One region of the Microbacterium suwonense genome, then DNA from elsewhere that is predicted to be linked to it. Evidence: riboswitches for the same ligand, from Rfam matches in the RefSeq annotation. Region 1 holds a riboswitch; the other holds the start of a gene.
The links. A riboswitch is a leader RNA that binds a small molecule or an ion and turns the genes downstream of it on or off. The one in region 1 is predicted to bind ZMP and ZTP.

Region 2: it holds a riboswitch for ZMP and ZTP, as region 1 does, so the genes downstream of both, glyA (serine hydroxymethyltransferase) here and QUE33_RS16215 (hypothetical protein) in region 1, are expected to answer to the same signal.

Annotation. Positions count from the first base shown of each region.
Region 1 covers NZ_AP027728.1:2,244,895-2,249,586, reverse strand. The annotation lists gene QUE33_RS11205 (FUSC family protein) at 1-638, opposite strand, end outside; gene QUE33_RS11200 (DUF998 domain-containing protein) at 749-1,837, shown strand; ZMP/ZTP riboswitch at 1,939-2,014, shown strand; partial or broken gene QUE33_RS16215 (hypothetical protein) at 2,006-2,524, shown strand; partial or broken gene QUE33_RS16210 (hypothetical protein) at 2,635-2,694, shown strand; gene QUE33_RS11190 (hypothetical protein) at 2,815-3,153, shown strand; gene QUE33_RS11185 (DNA alkylation repair protein) at 3,239-3,904, opposite strand; gene putP (sodium/proline symporter PutP) at 4,004-4,692, shown strand, end outside.
Region 2 covers NZ_AP027728.1:1,580,152-1,584,843, reverse strand. The annotation lists partial or broken gene nagA (N-acetylglucosamine-6-phosphate deacetylase) at 138-1,312, opposite strand; ZMP/ZTP riboswitch at 1,399-1,481, shown strand; gene glyA (serine hydroxymethyltransferase) at 1,518-2,792, shown strand; gene QUE33_RS07950 (bifunctional methylenetetrahydrofolate dehydrogenase/methenyltetrahydrofolate cyclohydrolase) at 2,893-3,768, shown strand; gene QUE33_RS07945 (endo-1,4-beta-xylanase) at 4,041-4,692, shown strand, end outside.

The sequences.
Region 1 (4,692 bases):
GACGCCTCGGCGGCGTCCTTCATCGGTCGCAGCAGCCGCACCTGCAGCATCAGCTCGTGCAGCTGGGCGGACGTGCGGGCGGTCGGCAGTGCGTCGGCCAGGCGGTCGAGGGATGCGGCGAGCTCGTGCCCCAGCATCCCGATGTCACGGCGGGCGGGCGCGCTGAGAACCGGTGGCACGATCAGCACGTTCACGACGAATCCGATCGCCGCGCCGATCAGCGTCTCGATGATGCGGTACAGGGCGTAGTCGGGATTCGACGACCCCAGCGCGAGCACCAGCACGGCCGAGATCGCCACCTGGTTTCCCGTGCCGGTGGAGGCCCGCATACCCCAGGCGATCAGCATCGCCACCACGACGGCCGCCAGCACGACCCAGCTCTGGGCACCGAGCAGCAGACTCAGCAGCACGGCGATCACGACGCCGAGGATCACGCCCGCGCTGCGTTCGAGCGCCTTCGACAGGGACTGGTTCACGCTCGGCTGCACGACCAGCAGTGCGGCGATCGCCGCGAACACCGGCAGCGGTCCCGGCAGCAGCCAGCCCGCGATCAGCCAGGCCGCGATCGTGGCCGCTGCCGACTTCAGCACCTGCAGCAGGGGCGCGCGGCGCGCGGAGCGGATCACGGAGAGGCGCATGGCTCAACGGTAGTCGCGGCAGGGCGAGTGGCTACGAATGTCGGCTCAGAATCCGGATGTCGGCGGATATTGGCGTTCTGCGCCGACATCCGTCGTTTCATCCGACATCCGTGGACTCGCAAGTCCGCGCGGAGTGGTTCGATGAAGGCATGGATGTCGAGCGGATGCTGCGCGAGCAGCGGCGGATGCTGTGGGCCACTGCCGCCTGCTTCGTGCTCGGCCTGCTCGCGGGCACGGCCGTGCTGTGGGGCGGCTCCCGCCCGTTCAGCGGCGACGGATCCGTCATCATCCCGGTCGCCCTGGTGGCGGGGCTGATCGCCGCGGCGGCATTCGTCGTCAGCACGCGGATGCATCGGCCGGGCGAGACCTCGGCGATGCCGCGCTGGCAGGCCGTCGTCTCGGACGTCAGCGCAGTGGCGGTCACAGCCGCGCTCGCCGGAGTGACCGGCCTGGGCGTGCTGCTCGCGGGCGAAGTGCTGGCCGCAGGTCTGCAGGGGCTCGAACTGCCTGCCATCGGCGGCGGAGTGTTCACGGCCGTCGCATCCGCGCTCGGCGGCAGGATGGCGTTCGGCGCCGGCATCCGTCTCAGCACCCGCGATCTCGCCTCGCTGCTGTTCGCCTTCCTCATCATCGGCACCCTGTTCGCGATGCTCACCGCGACGGACAGCGTCTGGTGGGAGCGCAGCTTCTCGGAACTCGGCATCGGATCGGGCGGCTGGGCGTTCAACGGCACCCTGGTCATCGCGGGCCTGCTGATCGCGACCACCGGCTCATACCTCGGCCGCGACCTGCACCGGATGCTGGGCGATGCCGCCCTGCGGGGGATCGCAGCGGTCGTCATCACGTGGGCCTGCGCGGGTCTCGCATTGGCTGCGGTCGGCCTGCTGCCGATCGACCGGGTGCCGGGTCCGCATGCGATCGCCGCATTCGCGACGCTCGCGCTGCTGCTCGCGGCGGTCATCATCGTCACGGTTCTGATGGGGGAGCTGCGGATGCTGCGCACTCTCACGATCGTGCTGGTGCTGCTCATCGTGATCGCGGTCGTGCTGGCCTTCGGGCTGCACGTGCTCTCGGTCGCCGCGCTGGAGGCCGTGGTCGTCGGCCTCGTGCTGCTGTGGCTGACCACGCTCGTGCAGCTGCTCGGCATTCTCGTCCCCGACGTCTCCCGGCCCTCCGCCCGCCGCTCGCCCCTGCGCTGACGCGGCAGCTCGCCCGCGTGAAGATGGAAAGCGCTGGTTCCCGGCCCGTTGCGCCGACGTTTTCCATCTGCGCGGGAGGCTTGCGGATGGAAGCGCGGGTATCCTGGTCATGCGACTGGCGAAGCTGGATGACCGGCGGGGAGCAGAACTACGGCATCGACCGCCTGGGTGCCCATCACAGATGGGAGTGCCCGTGCGCTACGGGATGAATCCGCACCAGTCCGCCTCGGTCGAGGAGGCCCCGCCGTGATCGGCGGAGAGCCCTCGCTGATCAACTATCTCGACGCGCTGAACGCCTTCGCACTCGTGCGAGAGGCCGACGAGGCCAGCGGCCTGCCCGCAGCGGCATCGTTCAAGCACGTCTCGCCTGCCGGCGCCGCGCTTGCCGGGCCGATCGATGAGGTGGCCGCCGAGACCTGGCGGGTGCACGGAGTCGGCACCGACAGCCCGATCTCCGCCTACGTGCGCGCCCGCGATGCTGACCCGAAGTCCTCCTTCGGCGACGTGGTCGCGCTGTCGCGACCAGTGGATGCCGAGACGGCAGACTTCCTGCGCACCGTGATCTGCGACGCCGTCATCGCGCCGGGATTCGAAGAGGGCGTGGTCGAGACGCTGCGGGCGAAGAAGTCCGGCCGCTTCCTGATCTTCGAGGCGGGTCTGGACTGGCATCCGCCGGCGCGGGAGCGTCGTGAGGTGCTGGGTGCCGTGATCGAGCAGGACCGGGATGCCGCCGATCTTGCCGCGGCGCTGCCGGAGAAATCCTCGACCGCGCGCACCGCCGGGATGCGCAGCTCGGAATGGCGACGGCGCGCTACACGCAGTCGAACTCGGTCGTACTCGTGCGCGACGGCGCCGCGGTCGGGATCGGGGCGGGGCAGCAGAACCGCGTCGACTGCGTACGCCTCGCAGGCGACAAGGCCCGCGTGTGGTGGCTGCGTCGGCATCCGTTCGTCCGCGAGCTGCCGATGGTCGACGGGATGCGGCGGCAGGACCGGCTGAACTGGCAGATCCGCTTCGCCGGGGCGGAGATGACCCGCACCCAGCGCACCGAGTTCGCCGGGCTGTTCGGCGACAAGGCATCCGTCCGCTACGGCGAGAGCGCGTGGCGCGAGGAGTGGAGCGAGCGCCTCGACGACGTCACCCTGATCTCCGACGGCTTCCTGCCGTTCCGCGACAACGTCGACCACGCCGCCGAGTTCGGCGTCGGCACCATCATCGAGCCGGGCGGTTCGACGCGCTCCGACGAGGTGGCCGCTGCTGCCGCCGAGCACGGCATCACCCTGGTCACGACGGGACTGCGCCTCTTCCACCACTGAGTTGCCCGCGGGCCTTTCATGTGGCTCAGATGGTCGCCTTGCCCACGGTGAGGCGACCATCCGGGTCACATGAAGCGAGGAGCACTCAAGCCTGCCGGCGCACCATCTCGGCGATCCAGGCGGGTGCGAACGGCGAGGTGCAGTTCGGCGGGGTCGGGTAGTCGGCCAGAACCTGCAGGCGCTCGCCGATGGCGACGGCGCGCTCGCGCAGCGTGGGGTGATGGATGCCGATGTTCGCGAGCGTCTCGTTCATCGCCCACTGCTCGCGGGACGGCGCATCGCGCAGCTCGCGTTCGATGCGATCCAGCAGCGCGTCGAGGTCGAGTCCCGCGGGGCGCTTCACCACCCGTACGGTGGTCAGCGACCATCCGGCGGCGCGGGCCACGGCATCCGCGTCATCGAACCAGCGCAGCCGCAGCTCCTCGGCCAGCGGCGACTTCTTCGCGATGTAGTTCACCAGCCAGTCGTGCGCCTTCGCGCTGCGGGTGCTTCGCAGCATCCGGTCGATCTCGTCGGCGCTCAGCTCGCGAGGTCGCGCGATCAGCAGCGCGACCAGCTGTCCGGCCACATCGTCCGTCGCCCACAGCTCGCGGGCCAGCTCCGTCGACATCCCGAGTTCCTTCGCCAGAGCCCGCAGCTTCGTCAGGTTCACGCCGTGCGCGTCGCCATGGCGCTCGTTCACCGCGCGCGCCTTCGGGTCCTCGAGCTCGGCGAGTTCGGCGAGCACCTCGGAAGGGGTCGTCGGCGACACGATCACAGCGTATCCGCACGCCACTCTGGTGCGCACCCCGGGGAATATGGCAGGGTCGGAGGCATTGAGTGGCGACCTCCGCCGCAGGAGAGGACGACGATGTCTGACCAGATCTTCATCTACATCGCACTCGGCATCTATTTCGCAGCGATGCTCCTCATCGGCTATATCGCGTTCAGACGCACATCCGATCACGAGGACTACATGCTCGGCGGGCGCAATCTGCCACCGTGGGTCGCCGCGCTCAGCGCGGGCGCGTCAGACATGTCGGGTTGGCTGGTGATGGGGCTGCCAGGCGCCATCTACCTCACCGGACTCATCGAGGCATGGATCGCGATCGGCCTGACGATCGGCGCTTACCTGAACTGGCTGCTGGTCGCACCGCGGCTGCGGGCGTACACCGAGGTCTCGCGCAACTCGATCACCGTGCCGAGCTTCTTCGAGAACCGGCTGCGCGACACATCCCGACTGCTGCGCATCCTCTCCGGCGTGGTCATCCTGGTGTTCTTCACGCTGTACATCTCGGCGGGCATGGTCGCGGGTGGCAAGTTCTTCGTCAGCTCCTTCAACGGCGACTACGTCACCGGGATGCTGCTGATCGGTGGCATCACCCTGCTGTACACCTTGTTCGGCGGCTTCCTGGGCGCCTCGTTCACCGACGTCGTGCAGGGACTGATGATGGTCATCGCGCTGATCGTGATCCCGATCGCCGCGCTCATCGCGGTGGGAGGCCTCGACGAGACGGGCACTCTGATCGCGGAGAACGCCTCTGCCGGTCACCTGTCGTT
Region 2 (4,692 bases), 660 kb from region 1:
ATCGCATCGAAGCAGAACGGGATCGGAGACCTCGGGGAGGAGCTTCCGATCCGGTCGGCTCAGGGGAGGTGAGGCCGCCGCTGTGGGGACAGCGGCGGCCTCACTCATCATCTTCGGCAGCGTCTGCGCCGCGGTGATCAGCGCGTCGGCGCCGCCCCGATCCACAGACCGCGAACCGCGAGATCTCCATCCAGCAGCACGGCATCCGCCACGAAGCCGCGCCTCAGTGAGCCCAGTGACTCGCCGAACCCCACGGCCTTCGCCGGCGTCGCCGTCAACGCACGCACAGCCTCGCCGAGCTCGACACCCGCGTCGACGGCACGCCGCAGAGCGACATCCTGCGTGAGGGTGGAACCCGCGATCGAACCAGTGTCGTCGGCGCGCGCGACGCCATCCGTCACCGTCACCTTCACCGCTCCCAGGTCGTAGTGCCCGTCGGCGCTGCCGGCCGCGGCCATGGCATCCGTGATCAGCGCCACTCGACGCGGCGCCGCGTCGAAGAGCAGCTTGATCACGTGCGGATCGAGGTGGATGTTGTCGGCGATGCCCTCCAGTACCACGCGGTGGTCGGCCGCCGCGATCAGCACCGGCCCCGGTGCCCGGTGGTGGATCCCGTTCATCGCATTGAAGGCGTGCGTGAGGATCGATGCACCGGCTTCGAACGCGGCGCGGGCGATCTCGGCATCCGCGTTCGTATGTCCGACGGCGACGGCGGCGCCGGATGCCACGATCTGGCGCACCGCATCGAGCCCCCGGGCAGCTCCGGGGCGAGGGTGACCTGTCTCACCGTCCCGCGCCCCGCAGCCAGCAGCCGCGCGATGGCGTCCGGGTCGGGGGTGCGCAGCAGCGACGGCTCGTGCGCACCGTGGTGGCCGGGGTCGAGGAACGGGCCCTCCAGGTGGCTGCCGAGGATCTCGGCATCCGTCTCAGTGAGATCCGCGATGGTCGCCACCTGAGCGGCGAGCTGGTCGATCGTCGCCGTGACCAGCGAGATCACGGCGCGCGTCGTGCCGTGCGAGCGGTGCATCTCGCGGCCGATGCGGATGGCATCCGCGCCGTCGTCGTACGCCGCGCCGGCACCGCCGTGGCCGTGGATGTCGATGAAACCGGGCGTGAGCACGGCGTCGCCGCCGACGACGGATGCCGCATCGACCACGTCAGCGGCATCCGTCCAGTCGGATCCCGTGCCGCGGGCGACCACGATGCCCTCTTCGAACCGCACCCAGCCGTTCTCGGTGACGGAGCCGTCACCGTCGACGATCCGCGCGGAGTGGATCACCCGCGAGCCGTGGAAGTCCGTCGTCAGGGTCATCGCATGCGCCATGCACCGAATCTATCGCGCCGGGCACCGGATGCCGGTCATGATGCTGGGCGTGCGGCACCGGCATCCGCTAAGCTTTTCCACGTCGCGACTGGCGTCTGGGTGGGGCACCACCGGGGAGCGGCCTCTTTGCAATCGACCGCGCGCCTGGGCCGATGAGGAACACACCCCAATCCCGTGTGAACAGGAGACCGCCATGACCGACCGTTACTTCGACGCCCCGCTCGCCGAGGTCGACCCCGAGATCGCCGAGGTGCTCGAGCGCGAGCTGAACCGCCAGCGCACGTACCTCGAGATGATCGCATCCGAGAACTTCGTGCCCGTCTCGGTGCTGCAGTCGCAGGGCTCGGTGCTGACCAACAAGTACGCCGAGGGCTACCCCGGCCGCCGCTACTACGGCGGCTGCGAAGAGGTCGACGTGGCCGAGTCGCTGGCCATCGAGCGGGCGAAGAGCCTGTTCGGATCCGAGTTCGCCAACGTGCAGCCGCACTCCGGCGCCAGCGCGAACGCTGCCGTGCTGCATGCCATCGCCCGCCCCGGCGACACGCTCCTGGGCCTCTCGCTCGACCAGGGCGGCCACCTCACGCACGGCATGAAGATCAACTTCTCGGGGCGGCTGTACAACATCGTCGCCTACGGTGTGAACCCCGAGACCTCGACGATCGACATGGACGAGGTGCGCGCACTCGCCATCGAGCACAAGCCGAAGGTGATCATCGCCGGATGGTCGGCGTACCCCCGTCAGCTCGACTTCGCGAAGTTCCGCGAGATCGCCGATGAGGTCGGCGCGCTGCTGTGGGTCGACATGGCGCACTTCGCCGGTCTCGTCGCCGCAGGCCTGCACCCGAACCCGGTGCCGCACGCGCACGTCGTCTCGTCGACCGTGCACAAGACCATCGGCGGCCCGCGCTCGGGCTTCATCCTCACCAACGATGCCGACATCGCCAAGAAGATCAACTCGGCCGTGTTCCCGGGCCAGCAGGGCGGCCCGCTCATGCATGTGATCGCGGCGAAGGCGACCGCGTTCAAGCTCGCCGCAACTCCGGAGTTCGCCGAGCGTCAGCAGCGGGTGATCTCGGGCGCCGCGCTGATCGCCGAGCGGCTCTCGCAGCAGGACGTGAAGGATGCCGGCATCAGCGTCCGTTCGGGCGGCACCGACGTGCACCTGGTTCTCGTCGACCTGCGCAACGCCGAGATCGACGGCAAGCAGGCCGAGGATCTGCTGCACGAGATCCACATCACCGTGAACCGCAACGCCGTTCCGAACGACCCGCGTCCGCCGATGGTGACCTCGGGGCTGCGGATCGGGACCCCGGCGCTGGCCACCCGCGGTTTCGGCGACGCCGAGTTCACCGAGGTCGCCGACATCATCGCGCTGGCGCTGCTGCCGGGAGCCGACGTCGAGGCGCTCCGCGCCCGAGTGGCCACGCTCGCCGAGGCGTTCCCGCTGTACCCCGGCCTGCAGCAGTAGCCCACCACCACTACCCGTCTATTTGTGCCTTTCGTGGCGATTCTGGGCCGTATTCGCGGCGTTCGGCACAAATAGACGGGCTGTACGGAAGGAGCGGGACATGACCGCGAAGATCCTCGACGGCAAGGCCGCGGCTGCGGCGATCAAGAGTGAGCTCGCCGAGCGGGTCGCGGCGCTGCGCGAGCGCGGTGTGGTGCCCGGCATCGCCACCGTGCTGGTCGGCGCCGACCCCGCGTCTCAGCTGTACGTGGGGATGAAGCATCGCCAGTCCGAGGCGATCGGAATGAACTCGATCCAGCGCGAACTGCCGGCCGATGCCACCCAGGCCGAGGTCGAGGCGGTGATCGACGAGCTCAACGCCGACGACACCTGCCATGGCTACATCGTGCAGCTTCCGCTGCCGAAGCACCTCGACACCGATGCGATCCTGGAGCGCATCGACCCGGCCAAGGACGCCGACGGCCTGCATCCGACCAACCTCGGCCGTCTCGTGCTGAACGTCAACGCGCCGATCCGCACCCCACTGCCCTGCACGCCGCGCGGCGTGATCGAGCTGCTGCTGCGCAACGACTACGACCTGAAGGGGAAGCACGTCGTCGTGGTCGGGCGCGGTGTGACCATCGGCCGGCCGATGGGGCTGCTGCTCACCCGACGCGACATCAACGCGACCGTCACGCAGGTGCACACCGGCACGCCGGACATGAGCCCGTACCTGCGGCAGGCCGATGTGATCGTCGCCGGTGCGGGTGTGAAGCACCTGATCCAGGCATCCGACGTGAAGCCGGGAGCCGCCGTGCTCGACGTGGGTGTCACGCGCGAGACCGACCCGGAGACCGGCAAGTCGAAGGTCTATGGCGATGTGCATCCGGACGTCGCGGAGGTCGCCGGCTGGCTCTCGCCCAACCCCGGCGGCGTCGGCCCGATGACCGTCGCCCTGCTGATGACGAACGTCGTCGAGGCCGCCGAGCGCCTCTGACCCGGCCTCACCGCCCCTGCTCAGCTTCACCGCCCCTGCTCAGTCACGTGACTGAGCAGGGGCGGTGTGGTTCAGCAGGGGCGGCGGCGCGGAAGCCTGCCGGGTGGCGGCGCGGGAGCCCGCCGGGCGGCGGCGCGGGAGCGGCGGAGGAGCCACCCGATGTCATAGATAACGTTTTCGTTAACCACTGGCGCCGCGTCCGTTTCTCTCGTAGATTATGAGCGACAACATATGTTGTGGGTAACTACAAATAATCGCGCAAAGGAGCGCCCGTGCGACGTCGAAATTCCTTCCTCGCTCTGCTGGCTGCGACCGCCGTGGTCGCAGCGCCGCTCGTTCCCCTCACCGCAGCAGCGGCCGACCCTGAGCCGGTCACGCATGCCGACTTCGATGACGGCACACTCGGCGACTGGACGGCGAGCGGAGACCCGACCCTTGAGACCGTCGAGGATCCCGCCGGAGGCGAGGGCCTGGTGCTCCGCGTCGGCGATCGCAGCGAGACCTGGCACACGCTGCAGAGCCCCACGGGGCTGTTCACCGAAGGCGAGACCTACACGCTCTCGGCCCGCGTGCTGCTTCCCGACGCCGACGGACAGGCGCGCTTCATCGTGAAGGACGGCTACCACTGGGTCGCCGACACCACGGTGCCGGCCGGGGAGTGGACCACGGTCAGCGGCGACTTCACCGCCGACGCGGACGACTCCCAGGTGTACGTCGAAGTCGAGCCCGCCACCGAGACGTTCTACCTCGACGATGTGCTCATCACCCACCAGTCCGAATCCGAGCCGGATGACGGGGACGTCGCGCCAGGGGGCGCGGAGAACCCCAGCACCACGCCGGTGGCTCTCGCTCAGGGAACCGGCGACGTCGCGGCGCTGACCTTCGACGACGGCCCCAACGGCGCCACGACCGCGAAGCTCCTGG